One region of the Planococcus alpniumensis genome, then DNA from elsewhere that is predicted to be linked to it. Evidence: riboswitches for the same ligand, from Rfam matches in the RefSeq annotation. Region 1 holds a riboswitch; the other holds the start of a gene.
What was found. Region 1 has a riboswitch for S-adenosylmethionine ahead of G3255_RS03220 (bifunctional homocysteine S-methyltransferase/methylenetetrahydrofolate reductase). Riboswitches for the same ligand answer to the same signal wherever they lie in the genome.
Positions count from the first base shown of each region.

Region 2: it holds a riboswitch for S-adenosylmethionine, as region 1 does, so the genes downstream of both, G3255_RS06220 (methionine ABC transporter ATP-binding protein) here and G3255_RS03220 (bifunctional homocysteine S-methyltransferase/methylenetetrahydrofolate reductase) in region 1, are expected to answer to the same signal.

Region 1 is NZ_JAAMTH010000001.1:601,070-613,400, forward strand. It holds gene G3255_RS03210 (CopD family protein) at 1-746, shown strand, start outside; gene G3255_RS03215 (DUF6920 family protein) at 1,011-1,844, shown strand; SAM riboswitch class I at 1,948-2,050, shown strand; gene G3255_RS03220 (bifunctional homocysteine S-methyltransferase/methylenetetrahydrofolate reductase) at 2,155-4,002, shown strand; gene metH (methionine synthase) at 3,995-7,432, shown strand; gene G3255_RS03230 (LLM class flavin-dependent oxidoreductase) at 7,522-8,523, shown strand; gene G3255_RS03235 (cation diffusion facilitator family transporter) at 8,722-9,693, opposite strand; gene G3255_RS03240 (F510_1955 family glycosylhydrolase) at 9,954-10,937, shown strand; gene G3255_RS03245 (phytoene desaturase family protein) at 11,025-12,331, opposite strand, start outside.
Region 2 is NZ_JAAMTH010000001.1:1,218,233-1,230,563, forward strand. It holds gene G3255_RS06160 (5'-3' exonuclease) at 1-220, shown strand, start outside; gene G3255_RS06165 (C39 family peptidase) at 209-730, opposite strand; gene G3255_RS06170 (STAS domain-containing protein) at 754-1,212, opposite strand; gene G3255_RS06175 (thioredoxin family protein) at 1,262-1,582, opposite strand; gene G3255_RS06180 (3-hydroxyacyl-CoA dehydrogenase/enoyl-CoA hydratase family protein) at 1,788-4,172, shown strand; gene G3255_RS06185 (acetyl-CoA C-acetyltransferase) at 4,201-5,373, shown strand; gene G3255_RS06190 (acyl-CoA dehydrogenase FadE) at 5,440-7,221, shown strand; gene G3255_RS06195 (hypothetical protein) at 7,846-7,992, opposite strand; gene G3255_RS06200 (arsenate reductase family protein) at 8,148-8,504, shown strand; gene gcvH (glycine cleavage system protein GcvH) at 8,582-8,962, shown strand; gene G3255_RS06210 (ribonuclease M5) at 9,023-9,364, shown strand; gene G3255_RS06215 (thioredoxin family protein) at 9,366-9,689, shown strand; SAM riboswitch class I at 9,725-9,829, shown strand; gene G3255_RS06220 (methionine ABC transporter ATP-binding protein) at 9,920-10,945, shown strand; gene G3255_RS06225 (methionine ABC transporter permease) at 10,938-11,606, shown strand; gene G3255_RS06230 (MetQ/NlpA family ABC transporter substrate-binding protein) at 11,701-12,331, shown strand, end outside.

The DNA of each region.
Region 1 (12,331 bases):
GATCGGCGGTGCTGCGTGCGTTTTGGCTCGTACTCAGCGTGCTCAATGTGGCATATGCAAGCCATGCGGCATCGATTGCAGATTGGCAAGGATTTACGGCGCACGCGCTTCATTTCCTGGCGCTTGTATTATGGGCCGGCGTCTTGATCCACATCGCCTGGTTTATGAAAAACGGGCGCGATTGGCGTGCGTTTCTTAAATGGTTCACGCCGTTTGCGGTGGCCATGATGGTCATTTTGATCGGCAGCGGAATTTGGCTTATGCTGTTTTTCGTGGCGCCGGAAGATTATGCGAGCTCGTGGATCTTGCCTTATGGACAGCTATTGCTGCTGAAACATTTGAGCATCGTTCCGCTCCTGTTCGCCGCGTTCATCAATGCCGCCTTGTCGAGAAGTGATGCGCCGAACCGCTCCTGGCTCAAGGTGGAGAGTTGGCTCTTGCTATTGGTGTTATTGATTACCGCCTTTATGAGCAAGCTCGCCCCGCCGCATAATATCAACGAAACGTTCCGGCTAGAAGGCAGCGCGCCATTTGTCGAATGGTTCGCAGGGCCGCAGTATCTGCCGGTGCATGCGGTATGGACGCCGAATATCGACGGATTTTTGATGATGGCGATCGGCTTGATTTTCCTGGGCTTGCAATGGCTGGGATATCGCAAACAACTGCCCGAATGGTTATCGTTAATTTTCGGTCTCGGGTTTGTCGCAGCGACTTACATTGGATTAATGTTCAGTTTCCTATTTTAATGAAAAGCCATCCTTGGAATGGCGAGTCCCAGAGACCAGTTGACGATGCTGTACTCGAAGACTATGGGACCGGCGTTGAAAAATATCTTGAACCGGCTCTTGAAGAAGCGAGCTGACGAATACCGAACGCTTCCGGAAGGCCAACTTCCGGAGGCGTTTTCTATTGTTTCACTAGGCAGGGAAAACAGCTGCCGTGTCGAAAGAAACTACAATGGAAATAGTTTACGGATAATAGCGCAGCAAAATCGGAGAGGGGTATGTGGCATGAAACGCAGATGGCCGGTTTTAGCATTGACATCACTTGTGGTATTCGGAGCTTACCGAAAATACAAAGACATGACGCGGCTCGTTAAGCCGACGTGGCCGGAAGTCCGTCACGCCGGGGAAGTGGAGAAAGCGAGAACGGGCAATCTCCCAAAACCAATCGCTAAATGGCTGGAAGCAAGCGGCGCAATCGGCCGCGAACAAGTGATGGGCGTTTATGTAAAGCAAGTGGGCTGGATGAAAACCAAACCCGACCAGGAAGAATGGACCGAATCGACCGCCGAGCAATACAGTTTTGTCGAACCGCCGTCGTTTTATTGGAAAGCGCGCATGAAAGTGGATGGTTTGTTCGTCACAGGGTCCGACAGTTTTCGGGACGGCCGCGCGGGCATGCGCATTCGCTTTGCGGGGCTCGTGCCGATCAACCGGACAATGCCCGACGGCAAGCTCGATGAATCGGCTTTGCAGCGCTTTTTAATGGAGATGGCCTGGCTGCCTGGGCTGGTGTTCAGCCCATATGTGCGCTTTTTGAATAGTAACGAACATTCCGTGGAAGCGGAAATGACCTATAACGGGTCGACCGCCAATGTGACATTCGAATTTGATGAAACAGGGCGCATGAAGCGGGCGCGTGCGATGCGCTATAAAGAGGTCGGCGAAGATGCCAAGCGCTTGCCGTGCATCGCAGAAGTGCATGAATGGCAAACAGTTGACGGCATCGAAATCCCGAGGCGAATCGACATCACCTGGATGATCGACGGCCAAGCCTTCACTTGGTATAAATTCACCGTCGAAGCCGCCAAATTCAACCCGCGCGTCCCGGATGCCTGGTAGAGATCAGAAATGTAACAGAAAGTTCTTTGTTTTTTGATAAATCACCTTGACCCAAATCACCGCAGGGGGTATCATGTGGGAATACTGAAAACTGCATAGTGAATTCTTATCTAGAGAAGTCGAGGGACTGGCCCGATGACGCTTCAGCAACCAGCCGCTTGCGGTCAGGTGCTAATTCCAGCAGGCACACGCCTGGCAGATGAAAAGGAACGAGTCCGATATCGTAAAGCCTTCTTTTTCATGGAAGGCTTTTTTTGTTTCATATCGATGCGTCCGCAGCTGCACGGCAAAATCAGACAGAGGAGGACGAATCATGTTATTAGATGAACTGAAAAAACGGATGCTGACGGCGGACGGCGCCATGGGAACGCTGTTGTACTCCTACGGCATCGAATACTGCAACGAGGAATTGAACATCCAGCGCCCGGAAGTGATCGAGAAAATCCACCGCGATTATATCGCAGCCGGGGCGGACATTATCCAAACGAATACTTACGGTGCGAATGCCCATAAACTGGCGCGCTACGGGCTAGAAGAACAGACCGAAGCGATCAATAAAGCAGCGATTGCCATCGCCAATAAAGCCGCAAAAGACGGGGGGCAGTTTGTCGTCGGCACGATCGGCGGCATCCGTGGCATCCGCAAAAGCGATGCGACGCTTGATGAAATCGTCGCCATGGTCGACCAGCAGGCCCAGCATTTATTGTCGGGCGACCCGGACGGCTTATTGCTCGAGACCTATTATGATTTTGAGGAACTCGCGGCGACCGTGACTCATTTAAAAAAACTGACCGATGCGCCGCTCATAGCGCAATTGTCGATGCACGAACCCGGCATTTTGCAAAACGGCATGAGCTTGAACGAAGGGTTGAAACGATTGGATGCGCTCGGTGCGGAAATCGTCGGCGTCAATTGTCGTCTCGGCCCGCACCATACGATCCAGGCATTCGAAGGCGTCGAACTGCCGGAAAAAGCCTTTTTGTCGGCTTACCCGAACGCTTCGCTATTGGATATCGAAGACGGGCGAATCGTCTATGAATCGGAAGCCGATTATTTCGGCCGTGCGGCATTGCTTTTGCGCGAAGAAGGCGTGCGCCTCATCGGCGGTTGTTGCGGTACGACGCCAAAGCATATCGAAGCGGTGAAAAAACGCATCGGCCATCTGCAGCCGATCACCGAAAAGAAAGTTGAAGAGAAAAAACCGATCATCATCCGTGAAGCGGAAGCCTTGAAAGACAAGCCCTTGCATGAAAAAGCGAAAACCGAACGGACCATCATCGTCGAACTTGATACGCCGCGCCATTTGGATATCGAGAAATTTCTCGAAGGTTCAAAAGCATTGGACGCAGAAGGCATCGACGCTATCACGATGGCTGATAATTCACTCGCCTCGCCGCGCATCAGCAATATGGCGATGGGGTCGATCCTCAAGCATAAGCAGGATGTCAGACCTCTCGCGCACATCACGTGCCGTGACCGCAACTTGATCGGCCTGCAATCGCATATTATGGGGCTGGACGCACTCGGCATCCACGACATACTTGCCGTCACGGGGGATCCGACAAAAGTCGGCGATTTCCCGGGCGCCACAAGCGTCTATGATGTATCGAGCATGGAATTGATCCAGCTCATCAAAAAGCTCAACGAAGGCATTTCATTCTCGGGAAAACCGTTGCGGAAAAAAGCGAATTTCTCTGTCGCCGCCGCGTTCAACCCGAACGTCCGCGTGGTGGAACGAGCTGTAGCAAGGCTCGAGAAGAAAATCGAAGCCGGGGCGGATTATTTCATTTCACAGCCGGTCTATACAAAAGAGAAAATCATCGAAATCCACGAGGCGACGAAGCATTTGGACACGCCGATTTTCCTCGGGGTCATGCCGCTGACGAGCATACGAAGCGCCGACTTCCTGCATAACGAAGTACCGGGCATCAAATTGTCCGAAGAAGCGCTCGACCGCATGCGGGCTTGCGGCGAAGACAAGGACAAAGCGACCGCGGAAGGCATCCAGATCGCGAAAGAACTGATCGACACCGCAGCGGAACTGTTCAACGGCATTTATTTGATTACGCCATTTGTGCGCTACGACATGACGGTGGAATTGATCCGCCACATCCGACAACTAGATTTAAAGAAAGCGAGCGATCGTGCCTATGCCTAAACATTTAATTGAACAGCAGCTGGAAAAACGCATCCTCATCATCGACGGCGCAATGGGGACGATGATCCAAAATGCAGACTTGTCTGCGGAAGATTTCGGCGGCGAGGAGTACGACGGCTGCAATGAATACTTGAATATCGTACGCCCCGATGTGCTTGAAGGGGTGCACGACGCTTATTTGGAAGCGGGTGCCGACATCATCTGCACGAACACATTCGGCGGCACGCCAGTCGTCCTCGATGAATATGGGCTCGGCCATCGCGCAGCGGAGATCAATAAAAAAGCGGTCGAAATCGCCAAGATCAGCCAAGCAAAATATTCGACGCCGGACTGGCCGCGCTTCGTTGCGGGCGCACTAGGCCCGACGACGAAAACTTTGTCAGTAACAGGCGGCATCACATTCGACGAATTAAAGGCCGATTTCCAGGTACAAGCAAAAGCTTTGATTGAAGGCGGCGCGGACCTGCTGCTTTTGGAGACGAGCCAGGATATGCTCAATGTCAAAGCGGCGACGATCGCAATACGCGATGCCTTTGAAGAAACCGGAGTGGAATTGCCGGTGATGATTTCAGGGACAATCGAACCGATGGGGACGACGCTTGCGGGACAGACGATTGAAGCATTTTACGTATCGATCGAACATATCAAGCCGCTTTCGGTCGGTTTGAACTGTGCGACAGGGCCGGAATTCATGACCGATCATTTGCGTTCGCTGTCTGAACTGTCGACAGGCTACGTCAGCTGCTACCCGAACGCCGGGCTGCCGGATGAGGAAGGGCATTACCACGAAACGCCGGAATCCTTATCGAAAAAACTGCGTGGCTTTGCTGAAAAAGGCTGGCTCAATGTCGTCGGCGGCTGTTGCGGCACGACGCCTGCGCATATCGCAGCGGTGCGTGAAGCGGTCGATGGGCTGGCTCCGCGCGAGCGCAATGAAACGAGCCATGGCCATGCGGTGTCCGGCATCGAAGTGCTCGAATACGACGAGTCGATGCGTCCGCTATTTGTCGGTGAACGCACCAACGTCATCGGTTCGCGCAAATTCAAGCGGCTCATTATCGAAGGGAAGTTCGAGGAAGCGGCGGAAATCGCACGTGCCCAAGTGAAGAACGGGGCGCACGTCATCGATATTTGCCTGGCGAACCCGGACCGCGACGAACTTGAAGACATGGCGGCATTCATGCAGGAAGTCGTCAAAAAAGTGAAAGTGCCGCTCGTTATCGACTCTACGGACGAAGACGTCATCGAAGCTTCGCTGAAATTCTCGCAAGGCAAAGCAATCATCAACTCCATCAATTTGGAAGACGGAGAGGAACGTTTCGATGCAGTCATGCCGCTCGTCAAAAAATACGGCGCTTCGGTCGTCGTCGGCACAATCGACGAAATCGGCATGGCGGTGACGCGCGAACGGAAACTTGAAATTGCGGAACGTTCGTACGAATTGCTGACGGAAAAATGGGGACTCGCCCCGGAAGACATCATTTTCGACCCGCTCGTGTTCCCGGTCGGAACAGGCGACGAGCAATACATCGGTTCGGCGGTTGAAACGGTTGAAGGCATCCGCCTCATCAAGGAAAAGCTGCCTCGCGCCTTGACGATTCTTGGTGTATCGAACGTCTCGTTTGGCTTGCCGCCGGTCGGCCGCGAAGTATTGAACGCCGTTTATCTATACCATTGCACGCAAGCCGGGCTTGATTACGCGATCGTTAACACCGAGAAGCTCGAGCGCTTTGCGTCGATTCCGAAAGAAGAAGTGAAGATGGCGGAAGAATTATTGTTCGAGACAACCGACAAAAACTTGGCGGACTTCACGGATTTCTACCGCGACAAGAAAAAGGAAAAAACGGAAGACGATATTCCGGATACCGTGCCGGAGCGCCTCGCTTACTATATTCTCGAAGGCACGAAAGAAGGGCTCATCCCCGATCTTGAAAAAGCGCGGGAGCTGTACGAAGATCCACTCGAGATCATCAACGGCCCGCTCATGGAAGGCATGGCGGAAGTCGGGCGCTTGTTCAACGACAATCAGCTGATCGTCGCAGAAGTGCTGCAATCAGCCGGCGTCATGAAAGCCGCCGTGTCGTATCTCGAAGGCTTTATGGAAAAGAAAGCGGACGATAGCGGGAAAGGCAAGGTCATTCTCGCGACGGTCAAAGGCGACGTGCATGATATCGGCAAAAACTTGGTCGATATTATTTTGTCGAACAACGGCTTTAAAGTGATCGATATCGGCATCAAAGTAACACCTGCTGCACTCATCGAAGTGATCCGTAAAGAACAGCCGGACATCGTCGGCTTGTCGGGGCTGCTCGTGAAATCTGCCAAGCAGATGGTGCTGACGGCACAGGATTTCCGTGAAGCGGATATCGACGTGCCGATATTAGTCGGCGGTGCGGCCTTGTCCCGACGCTTTACCGAAACGAAAATCGCCGCTGAATACAACGGTCCTGTCATTTACGCGAAAGACGCGATGCAAGGGCTGGACCTTGCGAACCGTCTGCAAAGCGGCGCGGGAAAAGCGGTCTTGCTCGAAGAACTCGGCGTACAAAAAGAAAAGCGCCAAGCGCAAGATGCCGCGCGCGCCGAAAAAGGCGCTGTCGCCATTTTGGAAAAGCCAGTCAAGACCGTTCGCGAAGATGCGCCTGTTTACGTGCCGAATGATTTGCGCAGACATGTATCGAAAGAGTATTCAGTCGCGCATCTATACCCGTACGTCAATATGCGTACATTGATCGGCCATCACCTGGGGCTCCGCGGCTATAGCGACAAACTCTTGCAGCAAGGCGATGCGCGTGCGGTGGAGCTGCACGAACTCGCGACGAAGTTTCTCCAGTCAGGGCTGTTGAAGCCTGCGGGGATGTATCAATTCTTCCCGGCGCAATCGGATGGCGACGATGTCATCATCTATGACCCGAAAGATGCCAAGACGGAAATCGAACGCTTCACATTCCCGCGCCAAGCCAAGGCACCATTTCTCTGTCTGGCCGATTATTTGAAATCAACCGCAAGCGGCGAGATGGATTATGTCGCGTTCATGCAAGTGACGGCAGGGCACGGGGTACGTGCGGAAGCGACACGCTTGAAAGAGGCAGGACGCTTCCTCGAGAGCCATACGCTGCAAGCGACCGCTTTGGAACTGGCAGAAGGATTCGCAGAACGCATCCATCAGGAAATCCGCGACCAATGGGGCTTCCCGGACGCGACGGACTTCTCGATGCGCGACCGGTTCGCGGCAAAATACCAAGGCCAGCGCTTCTCGTTCGGCTACCCGGCCTGTCCGAATCTGGAGGACCAGGCGAAACTGTTTGGCCTCATCAAACCGGAAGACATCGGTGTCCACTTGACGGAAGAATTCATGATGGATCCGGAAGCATCGGTATCGGCGATCGTCTTCGCCCACCCGGATGCGCGTTATTTCAATGTAGAATAAAGGAAACGGAGCAGGCAAACCGCTGCTCCGTTTTTCTTTGTGTTCAAGTGGTATGATGAAGAATAGAGAGTTAAAGGAGGTGCGGACGTATGACCGTCTTGAATATTTTGGATTACTCGCCGATTGATGAAGGCGAAACGGCAGCTTCCGCGCTGCGTTCCACTGCGGAATTAGCAAAACTGGCAGATCGATTGGGTTATAAACGCTATTGGGTCGCGGAGCACCATCAAGTGTTTTCCGTTGCGGGCAGTTCGCCGGAAATGCTGATGATGCATCTCGCGACACTCACCGAACGTCTGCGCATCGGCTCGGGCGGCGTTATGCTGCCGCATTACAGCGCCTATAAAGTAGCGGAGAATTTCCGTCTGCTCGAAGCGCTGCACCCGGACCGGATCGATCTCGGCGTCGGGCGTTCGCCGAGCTTCCGGCTCGTCAACCAGGCGCTCAATGAATCCAAAGGCAAGCGCGTGCCCTACGCCCAGCAGCTCATCGACCTGGAGAAATATTTCACCGATGATGTGGACACGGAACACCGCTTCCAGAAACTAAAAGCGACACCAGTGACGGAGACAGCGCCTGAATTGTGGCTGCTCGGGACAGGCGAAGGCTCTGCGAAACTCGCGGCTGAACGCGGCATGGCATATGCCTATGCACATTTCGCGCGCCCTGAACAAGCAGGCATCGATGCGATCAAACGCTACCGGGAAACCTTCGTGCCGTCCGGATTGCGTCAACAGCCGCATGTCGCCATCGCTGTTTTTGCCATTGTCGGCGATACGGAACAACAAGCCGAACAACTCGCCAAAGCATTCGATTTATGGCTGTTATTCGTCGAATCGGATTTCCAGCCGCCGTATTACCCGTCGGTCGAGACCGCTGAAAAGCGGCGCCTCAGTGCAACCGAGCAAGAACGCGTCGAACGTAACCGGAGCCGCATGCTCGTCGGCACGGCCGAACAAGTCAAGCAGCAAATCGAAGCCGTCGCCGAACAGTTCGAAGCCGATGAAATTACCATCATTCCGAATATTGCCGGCCATCAGGCGCGTATGGACACTGTGCGTTTACTGGCGGAAGCATTTAATATGAAGTGAGGTAGTAAGAAATCGGAATTTCTAGGCGCTCGCTTCGTATACTAAAAATTACACTTTGAATTGTCTGAATGGACATCGACACTCAGGCACTGCCTATCGTTTGATAAACAAAACCGCCAGGAATTTTCCCGGCGGTTTTTGTCTGGAAAGGCTGAGAAAGAATGGCGAAGCTGTCGGTCGAGAGCAAGCGATTGTTCCTTACTCCTGCGGCTTGGTCCAAGTAACTTTCCCGTCGTCCTCGTCAAATTCAATGATGACATCTGTGACATTCTTTATCTTTTCTTTGAGTTGTTGTTCAATATAATCCCGGATATCATCTGCTTCTTCAATCGTCATTGACGGGTCTACTTCCACCTTGATTTCGATATGAAGGCTATCTCCTTCTTTTATAGCATATAAATCTTGAATATCCCTTATTTGCGGATGCTCCATGATTTTGCTGCCAATGCGTGCCTGCAAGCCGAGATCTGCCACTCCGAGAACGCCGGCTGCATTGTCGAGGAAAATTCGGCCTACGACTATAATAAGCGAAATCCCGATGATGATGGAGGCATAGCCGGTTGCGCTATGAAATGGAGTGTAGGTGGAGACAACAATAGCCAATAATGCCAATAACGCTCCGCCGACTGCCACATTGTCTTCTAAAAAGACCAGTTTGGTAGCTGGTTTTGCTTCTTTGGCGTGTTTGTAACTTGCCGGAATGATTTTGAAGCCGCTGACTTGATCTTTCGGTAAATGTTCAGTGATTTCTTTCATGGCTTTATAAAGCACTGCGGCTTCGAGCATGGCTGCTGTTCCCAAGACGCCAATGTTAAGCCAGAACCACTCCTCAGAATGAGTGGCGTCTGAAATGTGATGGATTCCTTCTACAATTGTTTCATAGGCAAGTACCCCAACCACCAGGACAGCGCCCAATAAAACAAGATTCACTAAACGGCCAAATCCGCCGGGAAACCGTTCCGTCGGCTCTTTCTTGCTTAGTGCAGACCCTATGAATACAAAAAACTGGTTAGCGGCATCGCCGTAACTATGCATCATTTCTGCAAACATGGCGACGTTACCGGTGATAAGATAAGCTGCAGTTTTGATGATGGCAACAATCGTGTTGACAATTGCTGCCCATAATGCCGATTTCGTACCGAATTTCAGCAACCCGATAAATTCTTTCATGATGCCTGCCTTCTTTCCAGAGAAATTATAAGTTTACGTAATTTTATTCCCTTAATGGCGGCTATAAAACGCATTGCTTGCAAGTATAGGAAAGGTTCTTGGAGAAAAACCCCAGGTGTGTTGCTGCTTCGCCTGTTACAAGCTGCTAGGCGTAGGTAACTGCATTTTGTGACAAAGATGCATCATTTGGCGCAATTAGTTGACCTTTGATTCCAGCCGTGAAACTATAGAAACAGCACACTAGAGAGGAAGATCGAGCGATGAAAAACAACTGGTTATGGTCGGTGATGGCAGCCGGGCTATTCATTTCAGCTTGCAGCGCAGAAACGGCTCAACAGGAAACAGAAAACCCAACCGATACGGCATCTGAATCAACGGAAGAAACCGAAACGGCTTCAGCTGTCGATAGTGCGGCAAAGGAGCTGGAAGTTCCGTTTGATGGCGTCATGGATCATGTCCATGGCATGGGGTATATCGAAGAGAACGGCGGCTTGTATTTCGCATCCCATCACGGCTTAAAAGTGTATCGCGACGGGAAATGGACTGAAATTGAAGACCAATACCACGATTTCATGGGCTTTAATGCAACGGCGACTGGTTTTGTCTCGTCGGGGCATCCAGATATGCAATCCGGGATGCAAAATCCGCTCGGCATCAAACGCAGCGATGACGGCGGCGAAACTTTCGACGACCTCGGATTTGAAGGAGAAACGGATTTTCATGAAATGGCAGCCGGCTATAATACTAACAATTTGTTCGTCTTCAACCCGCAGCCAAATTCCGAAATGGACGCTGGCTTCCACCGGAGTGATGATGCCGGCGAAACCTGGCAGCAGACAGCGGCAGAAGGGCTGGAAGGGAAAGTGACGTATCTCGCAATGCATCCCGATGATTCAATGGTGATCGCAGCGGTATCAAACCAGGGAATTTTCTTGTCTGAAGACGGCGGCGAGAGTTTTACGCGCATCACGGAAGGCGAACTCGGAACCGCCGCATTCTTCAGTGAAGACGCGCTTTATTACGGCACGTACAGCGAAGAGGCAAAACTGGTGAAACGTGATCTGTCGGGCGGCGAGCGGGAGATTTCCTTGCCGGATATGACGGAAGACGGCGTTGTTTACCTGGCGCAGCATCCTGAGAATGCGGAGCAACTGGCGATTTATACAGCGAAAGGCCACGCATGGCTGACACAGGATGCCGGTGAAAACTGGGCACAAATCTTAAATGCAGGGCAAGTGCAGTAAATAGCAAGTTAATGAATAGATTATCTAGCGGCAGTTTAGCATGACAAACGATGAACACCCGCCCTCAAAACTGAGGGCGGGTGTTTTTTACGTCAGCAAAGCTTTTCCGGAAATGGAACGTGCGCAATGAATGCCGCTTGCAGCGACGCCGATTGTGCCGCCGCCCGGGAAGATATGGTCGCCTGTCAAGTACAGCTCCGGCAGCCCACTGTGATGCGAGATCGATTTGAACAATGCCGCATCCAAAGTTTGCGCGAAGCCGCCCACATAGCCGTTCGGCCGTCCCGTATAATGCTGCCAGGCAAGTGGTGCGCCGCTTTCGACATGGACGATCGCCGAGCGAAAGCCCGGGATATGCTGTTCAATCAAATCCAGCATACGCTCCGAAAGTTCAGTGCGCATCGCTTCGTAATCCTCCTGCGACTGCCAATAGGCCGGCTTCGAATGCGTCGAAATGGTTACGGTCTGGAAGCCTTCGGGTGCGCGCAGCCGGTCATCCATGCGCGATGCCGACATGAAGAAATGATGCCCTTCGTCCATGGCCGCACCGCTTGAGAGCTGGCGGAATTCAGGGAGAGGTTCCATGAGTTTCTCCGTGTCGAGTGCCAAGTACAAAGTCAAAGTCGTCCACGTTTCGGTATCGATGACTTCTTGCAGCGGGCGTTTTAATCGGTGGTGATGATCAACCGGCAACAGCTCGGTCAATAACTGGATCGGCGCATTGAAGACGACGGCATCCGCTTCGTATACATTGCCGCGCTGGTCGCTCGCGTGCCAGATGCCGTCTTTGTGTTCGAGTGTCTGCACGGTGCGCGGCTTTTTCACTTTGCCGCCATTTTCTTTGATGCTGTCCGCCATCACTTCGGCGAAACGATACAAGCCACCCGGGACGTAATAAGCGCCTTCGTGGTAAATATCGAGCGCCACCGCCGCGAGCAAGTACGAAACATCTTCCGTCGTCGTCTGCATGCTGTCGATCAGCAGCCCATCCAGCACATGGCGAAACGCATCGAGTTCGTCGAGGCCGTGCTTTTTCAACACTTGCCCGAGTGTCAGCTGGAATTTTGGCAGCAGGCGCAAATGAACCGGGCGCAAGGCTTTCGTGAGCGCCGCCCATTCCCGTACATTGTCAGGCGGCAGCGCCGGAAGCGGCCCCATCAAGGTGCGGGTGATGCGTGCCGTGCGGTACAGTTCCGCATAGAACGACAGGATGGCGGTTCGGTGCTCTGGAAAATGATCAGCGAGTTCCCGCACATGCCTCCTGCGGTCTTTATGGAAAACGAAGGTGCCTTTCGGATGGATCATTTCCATCACCCGCTCGAGCGGTTCGAGTTCCATTTGCTTTCCGAGACGGCGGAATACGCGTTCATGAATACCGCCAGGCTCGAGTCCCA
Region 2 (12,331 bases), 620 kb from region 1:
ACATATCGAGGAACTGAAACCAGCGCAGAAAAAGAAAATCGAAGAGAATCAAGACATGCTCGCGCTATCGAAAAAGCTGGCGGTCATCAAAGATGACCTCCAGCTCGATGTGGCACTCGACGAAATCGCAGTGCCGAATTATTCTTCTGATTTGGTAAGGTTATGCGACGAGCGGGAATTCCGCCTGCTCGCAAGACTCTTGGAAAAATCATTTATCTGACTTGGACACCGGCGCAATCTGGATGAAACTCAATACGCCCTGGTTTTCCCGGAACGACACCGCCCGCAGTTTGCTCGGGCGGTTTTTTTGTCCGTTGTCATGAATGTACAACAGCAAATCGTCCCCAGTTTCCTTGTAGCCGATGAGCGGGACCCAGTGATAGGCGAAAGTGGTTTTTTGGCGCCAGCGCAATGAAAAATAGCGGTCGAACTTTACAGCAAGCGGATAGCCGGCATCGAGCTGTTGTTTAATGTGTTCGATTGAATGAATCCGCTTAATATCGTAACGCGGCCCGGCCAGTTTTCTCAGCCGCCGGATTAGGCAAAACGCGCTCAAGCCGATCGGCGTCGCTCCGAGCAATTTATAAAGCGGCCCGATCCCCGGTGCCACGCCTTCATGGTAGAGCAGGATGGAGGCAGTGGTGACCGGCCCGCATGCAGAAGCTCGGTAGGCGGCCGGTACATGTTCAGCGTATTGGTTCATTGCTTGAAAAGGCAGCAGCGCTTTCATGATGCATCCTCCTTCTACACGGTTCAGCGCAGCTTGGCTTCTCGTTCATCGAGCAAAGTTTGCAAGGCGCTGCGGAATGTCGTATAAACTTCCAAGTCAACGTGAATGCCGGCATGGACTATCTCCCTGACAAAACGAGGGTTGAAGCCGACATAGATGCCGCGCAAGCCCATCAGTTTCAAGGCGCTGTTCAATTGAGTCAATTCAAGTGCGAGTTCATTGAAGTCAAATGACTGGACATCTTGCATCGTCACGCCGGTAAAGTCGAAGACCACTTGTTCTGTATCGCGATGGCTATCAGCATAATCGAGCACTTTCGTCCGGATCGTCTCGAAACGGTCGCGGAAAATGTACCCGGCAATCGGCACGAGAATGGTATTCGGGACGATCGACGGGATGATCGGTGCCGACATATTGTAAATGACGTCTTGGTAGTACGCCACGAGTTCTTGCAATTCCTTAATTTCTTGTTGTGGATCCATTTCGGCACCTCTGCTTTATAATATTCGTGAATGTTTCGGACGTCTGTCTTTAAGTTTGTTGATCTTCCAGGAAGTGGATGACAGAAGCCGGGGTTTTGGCATTAGCACTGTGGAGGTGCGCTTGTTTTACGCCGTCCTTGAAGATCAATAGGCTTGGGATGCCCATTACTTCGTATTGCTCTGCAATTTCCGGGAGTTCGTCGCGGTTGACGTCAACCCATTGGTAGTTGTCGTATTGTTCGATGATCGGGTCGATGAACATATCCATGCGTGTGCAATCAGGGCACCAGCCAGCCTGGAATTTCACGATGACCGGTTCGCCGTTTTGGATTGTATCGTTGAACTGTTCAGTTGTTTTTAGGGATTTCATTGAATTGCCTCCTTTAATAGTCTTTTTAATCTTACCCTTTTTTTGCATTCTCTCCAAGCGCTTGGATAAAAGCGGGAGAAAAATCTTCCGATTAAATATTGCGAAAATAAGCAATTTAATTTACACTAAGAACAAGAAGGACAGCATTTCTTTTTTTTACCCAGAAAATGAATGAGGGTTCATTCAAAAACAGGAGGGTTTGCCCGTGTCATACAAAATCAAAAAAGCGGCTGTGCTCGGATCAGGCGTCATGGGATCCGGAATCGCAGCGCATTTAGCCAATATCGGAATTCCGGTCATGCTGCTCGACATTGTCCCGAAAGAGGCAACGAAGGAAGAGCAAGCGAAAGGATTGACCTTGGAGGACAAAGCAGTCCGCAACCGGATCGCAGCGACTGCCACCCAAAAGCTATTAAAGCAAAAACCTGCTCCGCTGACACAAAAGAAAAACTTGCAATTGATCACGCCAGGCAACTTGGAAGATGATCTCGAAAAGCTATCCGACGTGGATTGGATTATCGAAGTCATCGTCGAAAACCTGGATATTAAGAAATCACTCTATGAAAAGGTGGATGCAGTCAGAAAGCCCGGCACCATCATTTCCTCCAATACATCAGGCATCAGCATCAATGCGATGTCAGAAGGGCGCTCGGAAGATTTCCAGAAGCATTTCCTTGGCACCCATTTCTTTAACCCGCCGCGCTACTTGAAATTGCTTGAAGTCATTCCGGCACAGGCAACAGCTCCGGAAGTCGTTGAATTCATGCAGCAATTCGGTGAAGACCGCTTAGGCAAAGGCGTCGTTTTGGCAAAAGATACGCCGAACTTCATCGCTAACCGCATCGGCACGTACGGCTTGCTCGTCACGGTGCGCGAAATGCAAAACCGCGGCTATTCTATTGGTGAAGTAGATTCCGTTACCGGCCCATTGATCGGCCGCCCAAAATCGGCGACATTCCGTACACTCGATGTTGTAGGTTTGGATACGTTTATGCACGTATCGAAAAACGTCTACGACCAAACCGAAGGCGAAGAACAGCAAGTATTTAAAACGCCTGAATTCATGAAGAGCATGGTCGAAAACGGCTGGATCGGCGCCAAAGCCAAGCAAGGCTTTTTCCAGAAGAAAGACAAAGAAATTCTGGAGCTCGACCCGGACACGATGGAATACCGCCCGGCGCAAAAATTGAAAACGCCTTCACAGGAGGTAGCCAAGCAGCAAAAAGGCTTGTCCGCAAAAATGAAGACACTCGTTTATGCAGACGACCGCACAGGCGAATTGCTGTGGAGCATCCTCGCTCCGACACTCGTCTATTCGGCGCAATTGCACGGCGAGATTGCAGACGATATCGTCGCCATCGACAACGCCATGAAATGGGGCTTCGGATGGGAACAGGGACCGTTTGAAGTTTGGGACGCAATCGGCGTCAAGCAGTCGACAGAAAAAATGGCCGCACAAGGTTTGGAAGTACCAGCATTTGCACAAGCCTTATTGGATAAAGGATTTGATTCCTTCTATAAAGAAGAAAACGGCGATCTGTATTATTTCGACGGGACCGATTATCAGCCCGTTCCGGTCAATGAAAAAGTGATCGACTTGAAGAGCTACAAGAAAAAGCATGGCGTCATCAAATCGAATTCCGGCGCAAGCTTGATCGATCTTGGGGACGGCATCGCATTGCTCGAATTCCATTCGCGGTCGAATGCGATCGGCCTCGATATCATGCAGATGATCAATTTCTCGGTCGATGAAGTCGAGAAAAATTATAAAGGGCTCGTTATTGGCAACCAAGGCAAAAACTTCTGTGTTGGCGCCAACCTCGGCATGATTTTGATGGAAGCTCAAGACGACAATATCTTTGAACTGGATTTGACGATCCGCACCTTCCAGAACGCCATGCTGAAATTGAAATATAGCTCGAAACCGGTTGTTGCGGCACCATTCGGCATGACACTCGGCGGCGGGGCAGAAGTCATCTTGCCAGCAGCACGCGTGCAGGCATCCATGGAAACTTATATGGGCTTAGTGGAAGCAGGCGTCGGGCTCATTCCAGGCGGCGGCGGAAACAAGGAACTTTATATGAAGCAATTAAAAGGCTTGCCGAATCATGTCACGGCTGACTATGTCAATGTAGCAGCGGGCGTGTTCGAATCGATCGCGACTGCGAAAGTGTCGACCTCAGCAGACGAAGCACGTGAAAACAATTTCCTGAACTTCGTCGACGGCATCAGCGTCAATAGCGACCATTTGATTTATGATGCGAAGCAATTGGCATTGTCGCTCCATGATAATGGCTACCAGGCGCCAAGAAGAGAAAAAGTGCCAGTCGCAGGGGAAGCGGGCTATGCCGCGATGCTGCTTGGGGCTGAAGGCATGTTATTATCCGGCTATATCAGCGAACACGATATGAAAATCGCCAAGAAACTGGCGTATGTATTATCAGGCGGCAAACTGCCATACGGCACGAAAGTCGATGAGCAGTATTTGCTCGATTTGGAACGTGAAGCATTCCTGAGCCTCGTTGCTGAACCGAAGTCACAGCAGCGCATGCAGCATATGCTTGTCAAAGGGAAACCATTACGCAATTGATCGCCGATTAGATAGAGGAGGAAATGATATGCGCGAAGCAGTAATTGTGGCCGGAGCCAGAACACCGGTCGGTAAAGCAAAAAAAGGTTCTCTCGCCTCGGTGCGCCCAGATGATTTCGGGGCACTTGTCGTACGGGAAACATTGAAACGGGCTGGATATGACGGCCCCATTGATGATTTGATTATGGGCTGTGCCATGCCAGAAGCAGAACAAGGCATGAACATCGCCCGCAATATCGGGGCGCTCGCAGGGCTTCCGGATACGACGCCGGCCGTTACCGTCAACCGTTTTTGTTCGTCAGGCTTGCAGTCGATCGCTTATGCCGCTGAACGAATCATGGTCGGCCACGCCGAAGCGATCGTTGCCGGCGGCGTCGAATCGATGAGCATGGTGCCGATGATGGGCAATGTGCTGCGGCCGAACGCCAAAATCGCCGAAACCGCCCCGCAATATTACATGAGCATGGGCCATACGGCAGAACAAGTGGCGACACAATACGGTGTCAGCCGGGAAGACCAGGATGCATTTGCGGTCCGGTCTCATGAAAATGCAGCTAGGGCTATCGAAAAAGGACATTTTGTCGATGAAATCGTGCCAGTTGAAGTGATCCAGCGCTATGTCGATAGCCAGAATAAATACCAAGAAAAATCGTTCATGTTCGAAATGGATGAAGGGGTGCGCCACGGCACATCCATCCAGACGCTCAATAAATTGCGCTCAGCATTCTCAGCGCGCGGCACGGTGACAGCGGGTAATTCTTCGCAGACTTCTGACGGCGCAGGTTCTGTGCTTGTCATGGACCGTGAAAAAGCGGAAGCGCTTGGCCTTAAGCCAATCGCGAAATTCCGTTCATTCGCAACAGGCGGCGTGCCGCCGGAAGTCATGGGCATCGGCCCGGTCGTTGCGATTCCTAAAGCCTTGAAACTGGCCGGCTTGACGAAAGACGATATCGACGTCTGGGAACTGAACGAAGCCTTCGCTTCACAGTCGCTCGGCGTCATCCGCGAGCTTGGCTTGGATATGGATAAGATCAATTTGAACGGCGGCGCCATCGCACTCGGCCATCCGCTCGGTGCAACAGGTTCGATTTTGACTTTGCGCATGCTTAGTGAATTGAAGCGCCAAAACAAACAATTCGGTGTCGTCACAATGTGCATCGGCGGCGGAATGGGCGCAGCCGGCGTCTTCGAAATGTTGTAAAGAGAACTTTAGGGGATACGGTTAACAGGGGATTCAAGATAAACGATAAATTGGGAGGAATAGAAAATGGAACAAGAAAAAACATTGATCAAAGGCGGAAGCTTTTTGATCGAAGATGCAGACCTATCGCGTGTGTTCACGCCGGAAGATTTCACAGAAGAGCATAAAATGATCGCCAAAACGACAGAGGATTACGTCAACACAGAAGTTATGCCTTTGGTCGAAAAGTTGGAGAACCATGAATTTGAGCATTCCGTTAAGCTCTTGAAAAAAGCAGGCGAACTTGGCCTTCTCGGCGCAGACGTTCCAGAACAATACGACGGGCTCGGGCTCGACAAAATCGCCTCTGCCTTGATTGCTGAGAAGATGTCCAAAGCGGGCGGTTTCTCCATCACACACGGCGCACACGTCGGCATCGGTTCTTTGCCGATCGTCTTATTCGGTAACGAGGAACAGAAAAAGAAATACTTGCCGGTTCTTGCAACGGGCGAGAAAATCGCAGCTTACGCCTTGACTGAGCCGAGCTCCGGATCAGATGCTTTGGGTGCGAAAACAGTCGCGAAACTGAACGAAGCGGGTACGCATTACGTCTTGAACGGCGAAAAGCAATGGATCACAAACGCAGGATTTGCGGATGTCTTCGTGGTCTATGCAAAAATCGACGGCGAACAATTCTCAGCATTTATCGTCGAGCGCGACTTCGGGGGCGTATCGGTTGGCCCGGAAGAAAAGAAAATGGGCATCAAATCGTCTTCTACACGTACATTGATCTTGGAAGATGCGGAAGTACCAGTGGAAAATCTTCTCGGCGAAGCAGGGCGCGGACACATCATCGCCTTCAATATTTTGAACATCGGGCGCTATAAACTGGGCGTCGGCACAATCGGCGCATCCAAGCGCGCAATGGAATTGACGATTCCTTACACGAACCAGCGCCAGCAATTCAAGACGCCGATCTCTTCTTTCAACCTGACAAAAGAGAAATTGGCGACAATGGCCTCTAAATTGTATGCCGTGGAAAGTTCCGTGTACCGTACAGTCGGCTTGTTCGAAGATCGCATGAGCGGCTTCACGGATGAGCAGCAGGCAGACGGCAAACTGGTCGCGGATTCTATCGCGGAATTTGCCATCGAATGTTCATTGAATAAATTCTTCGGAACGGAAACTTTGGATTATATCGTCGATGAAGGCGTACAGCTTCATGGCGGCTACGGCTTTATGCAGGAATATGAAATCGAGCGCATCTACCGCGATTCCCGCATCAACCGAATCTTCGAAGGAACAAATGAAATCAACCGCCTGCTCGTGCCGGGAACATTGCTACGCAAAGCGATGAAAGGCGAATTGCCGCTATTGCAACATGCGCAAGCTTTGCAGGAAGAATTGTTGATGATGATGCCTGAAGAAGTCGGCACGGAAGCGTTGGCACAGGAAAAAGCATTGGTGAAAAACGCCAAGAAAATCGCCATCCTCGCTGCAGGCCTTGCTGCACAGACTTACGGCAAGAAACTGGAAGCAGAGCAGGAAGTGCTCGTGAACATCGCGGATATCGTCAGCAATGTCTTCGCAATGGAATCGGTTGTCTTGCGCACTGAAAAAGCAATCGCAGCAAGCGGCGAAGAAAAGGCGAAGCAGAAACTTCTTTATACGCAGATCTTCTGCCAGGAAGCTTTAGAAGAAATCGAGAAAGACGCGAAAGAAACCTTGATCGCAGCAATCGATGGCGATAACCAGCGCATGATGTTGTCTGCACTTCGCAAGTTGACGCGTTCAACACCGTACAACTTGATCGCGAAAAAACGCGAAGCATCCGAAAAATTGATCAGTGTAGAAAAATACGTCGTCTAATAGATTGCACAAAACAGGAAGGGGAAACCCTTCCTGTTTTTTTAAGGTTGTCGATATAATTGTGAAGTCGTATTTTCCGAAGCTTATCGCTCGCTTTTCGTGGGCTCGCACCCAAGCCTCCTAAGCCTCCTCAGTATCTACGAAACCTTTGTGCTCAACTCTCACTGCGTTCGAGCATCGCAGAAAACCCGTTTGCTCTAACATCTACCTGGCAGATGCGTCGCAAATGAATGTTCTCAGCTAAGCTTCGCTCATTCATTCCTTGCGGGGGCTCGGTTGTCTCGTCGCTTACGCTGCTCCACTGGAAAGATAAGGTCGGCCTACGGGAGACATTATCTTTGCGAAAGTAATGCGCAACATTAGTGAGCAGAAGGGGTTACGAGCGAACAATTTTCCAAATACTTAAATAGGTCTTTGATTTTGAATGTCGAAAAGATGGTCCGATTTTAATTTATACCGACTTATTAAACTTCTTCAACACTCTGAGAATGGGAAGGAAAAACCTTTTCCTTTTTTTGTTTAAGACATGCACGAAGAGGAGTTATATAATTTTTGTATAAAGTGTTTCTTCTGAGAGCAACAGAAACGGTGAGATTTAATTAGCATTTAAGGTTTTTCCTTCGTTCAATACACAATACCGGATGGGAATGGAGACGGCGACTCCTGCGGAAATAGCACGAGCTGAAGACCCTGGACTGAGCGCAGCGAAGGAAGCGGCTGAAGCCGTGTCCTGGCAGCTGGCACCGCGACGTCCTGTCGCGCCAGCTGCATGACCCACATCCTGTGGGCCCGAAAGCGTCCGTCGAAATGGACATCCGATTTTTCATACAAGAAAGTCACATTTTCAATTCAATTTTCACTAACTCCCTTCCAGTCGACTGCTCCGGGGCATTTTGATATGCTTGATTTACAAGACAGGAGGAGATTTGATGATCCAGTATTACGCTTACCCGAAATGCTCGACCTGCCAAAAAGGCAAGAAATGGCTTGAGGCAAATGATGCGGAGTTCGACTATATCGATATCTCGCAAAATCCGCCTTCCGCGGCACAGCTGAAAGAGATCCACCAAACGAGCGGCATCGAGCTGAAGAAGTTTTTCAATACGAGCGGCAAAAAATACCGTGAACTCGAACTGAAGGAAAAGCTGCCGGAAATGTCAGCAGATGAGCAATACAAATTGCTAGCATCAGACGGCATGCTCATCAAACGCCCGCTTGCATGGGACGGCTCTCAGGCGACACTTGGCTTCAAGGAAGAGGCTTACGGAAATACATGGAGCTGACAAGTTTGTCATCTTGTTTTTCATCCTTGGTTGTGGCAAACTAAAATTGAGTCAATTACATATTTGGAGGGGTTTGGATGAGCACACCACAAGAGCTTCGCTATTCAAAAGAACACGAATGGGTCAAAGTCGAAGACGGCAAAGCACGTATCGGCATTACTCATTTCGCGCAAGATGAACTTGGAGACATCGTATTTGTCGAGCTTCCGCAAGTCGGCGACGAGCTGAAAAAAGACGAGCCATTCGGCAGCGTCGAATCCGTTAAAACAGTATCGGAATTGTATGCGCCAATCAGCGGGAAAATCGTCGAAGTCAATTCTGAGCTTGAAGACAGCCCGGAATTCGTCAACGAATCACCTTATGAAAAAGCGTGGATGGTCGTTGTGGAAGCCCCTTCCGAAGATGAGGTCAATGCATTGATGTCAGCTGACGAATATAAAGAAATGACAAACGAGTAAGTTCTGAAAGCGCCTCTTTATGGCGCTTTTTTTCATATAAGGTTTTCTGGGGGGATACGTATGGAGAAAGTGATAGTGGTTGAAGGGATCAGCGACAAAACCCGGATAGCGCCATTGATTGCAGAACCCGTGACGATTCTTTGCACAAATGGTACAGTGAGTGCTACAAGACTCGAGGAAATGCTGCTGCCTTTTGAAGGGCAGGATATCATCATCCTGGTCGATGCGGACGCTTCAGGCGATAAATTGCGCAAGCTCATCAAGCGTGAGTTTCCGGAAGCCCGCCATTTCCATGTCGACCGAAGTTATAAAGAGGTGGCGACGACGCCGCTGCGGAAGCTGATCGATGTGCTCATCGCAGCAGATGTACGGGTCTTAAATCCAGTAGCAGGGAATGACTAGCATGAATGAATGGACACATAAAGAATGGCTGAAGGAAAAAAACACACAGCCTGTTTCAGCTTATTATCTGTATACGCCGATGTGCGGCACGTGCCAAGTGGCCAGCAAGATGCTCGGCGTGGTGGAAGAGCTTTTGCCAGACCTTCCAATGGGCAAAGCCAATTTGAATTATGTACAGGAAGTGGCGGAGCTTTATGAAGTGGAAAGTGTGCCGTGCCTGTTGATTTCACAGAATGGCAAAGTGACAGACAAGGTTTATGCTTTCCAGTCGGTGCCGTATTTGTACGAGAAATTGAAAACGGTTGACGAATACAGCCAGCCATGATAAATTTAATTTCTGAAATTAACTTAATAGCGTAGCTCTTATAAAGAGAGGTGGAGGGAAGTGCCCGATGAAGCCCGGCAACCGTCATGAAAATGAAATGGTGCCAAGTCACTCAAAGTGAAAACTTTGAAAGATGAGAGAACGGTTTATTGTGTTTACACATGTGCCTTTCTGCTTATCTGAGCAGGAAGGCTTTTTTATTAGCAAAAGATTTAGGAGAGTGCCCAATCATGATTGAGTTAAAAGGATTGACAAAAGTTTTTGATACTGGCAAAGCGCGCTTGACGGCTGTCGACCATGTCGACTTAACGGTGCCGGTCGGTGAAATTTTTGGCATTATCGGCTATAGCGGAGCGGGGAAAAGTACCTTGATCCGCCTGCTAAATGGTTTGGAAAAACCGAGCGAAGGCTCCGTTGAAATCAACGGCCAGAACATCACGGCGATTTCGGGGCCGAAACTCCGCAAAGCCCGCCAAAAGGTCAGCATGATTTTCCAGCATTTCAATTTGCTGTGGTCGCGGACCGTCCGCGAGAACATTGAATTCCCGCTTGAGATTGCAGGAGTCGGGAAAGAGGAGCGGCGCAAGCGTTCTGCAGAGCTGATCGAACTGGTTGGCCTCGAAGGACGCGAAAGCGCATATCCAGCCCAGCTTTCCGGCGGTCAGAAGCAGCGCGTCGGCATTGCCCGTGCGCTGGCGAATGACCCGGAAGTGCTTTTGTGCGATGAAGCGACATCGGCTCTTGATCCGCAAACGACCGATGCGATTTTGGAATTATTGGTCGACATTAACAAGCGCCTCGGCTTGACGATTGTTTTGATCACGCACGAAATGCACGTCATCCGCAAGATCTGCCATCGCGTGGCAGTGATGGAAGGCGGACGCGTCGTTGAACTTGGCGAAGTGCTGCATGTCTTCCAGCATCCGAAGGAAACGATCACGAAGCGCTTTGTTGCCCAAGTAACCGAGACGGAAGATTCAGCAGAGACCGTCCGCCATCTGCGCGAGCAATATCCGGAAGGGCAATTGGTCAAGTTGATATTCGTCGGGGACCAGGCAGAGCAGCCGATCCTGACTCAGCTGATCCGGGAATATAAAGTGGAAGTCAATATTGTCCACGGCAACATCTCCCATACCCAACGGGGTGCTTATGGAACGCTCATCCTTCAACTGAAGGGCACTGCAGATGAAATAAACAAAGCTTTAGCTTTCCTCGGTGCACATGATGTACAGACGGAGGTGATGGGCAATGCTTGAGACCTTATTCCCGAACGTAGATTGGGCGGATATGTGGGAAGCAACACTCGAAACCATTTATATGACGGCCATGTCCACGTTTTTCACATTTGTTATTGGTTTGGTCCTGGGGATCGTCTTATTCCTTACCGCACCGAACCAGTTATGGGCAAACAAAATCGTCAACTGGCTGACGGGTGCTTTCGTTAATATTTTCCGTTCGATTCCCTTCATTATTTTAATTATTTTGCTGATTCCGTTTACGAAATTTTTGATCGGCAGCATTCGCGGACCGAACGCTGCGCTTCCGGCATTGATCATCGGGGCAGCTCCTTTCTATGCCCGCATGGTGCTTATTGCGTTAAAGGAAATCGACAAAGGCGTCATCGAAGCTGCCCGGTCGATGGGAGCGACGACTTGGACGATCATTCGCAAAGTATTGCTTCCTGAATCCAAGCCGGCATTGATTTCTGGGATTACGGTGACAGCTATCGCATTGGTGGGCTACACCGCAATGGCTGGCATTATCGGCGCAGGAGGGCTAGGGACCCTTGCCTTCCTGGACGGTTTCCAAAGAAGCCGAGAAGACGTCACCTTGATGGCGACGATTGCGATTCTGGTCATTGTATTCATTGTCCAATTTATCGGTGATTACTTAACTAGAAAAGCAGACAAGCGTTAAATTTCGCACCGTCATGGAATTACTGGAGAAAATAGGGCTTTTTAGTCCAAAAAAATAAAAACTACATTTAATAGAAGAAAAGGGGAAATTTGTAATGAAAAAATTAGTATTTGGTTCATTTGCAGCAGTATTGGCATTATCCGCTTGCGGGGCAGAGGAAGAAAACAACAGCGGCGCATCAGAAGGAGAAACGAGCACATTGACAGTTGGGGCTTCGAACGTTCCGCATGCTGAAATCCTTGAACAGGCTAAACCGATTTTGGAGGAACAGGGCATCGAGTTGGATATTCAGACATACCAAGATTACATCTTGCCAAACCAAGACTTGGAATCAGGCGATTTGGATGCAAACTATTTCCAACATACGCCTTACCTGGAATCGCAAATTGCTGATCATGGCTATGACTTTGTAAGTGCTGGCGGCATTCACATCGAGCCGATCGGCGTTTATTCTCAAGACTACTCGTCTCTTGAAGATTTGCCGCAAGATGCGACAATCCTCATGAGTAATTCAGTCGCTGACCATGGCCGCATCCTGGCTATGCTCGAAGCGGAAGGTTTGATCACGTTGGAAGAAGGCATCGACAAGACGACGGCCGAAACTAGCGATATCGTAGAAAATGAGAAAAACCTGCAGTTTGATACAGAGTACGAAGCAGCTTTGCTTGTGCAAATGTATGAAGCGGGTGAAGGCGATGCGGTATTGATCAACTCGAACTATGCAA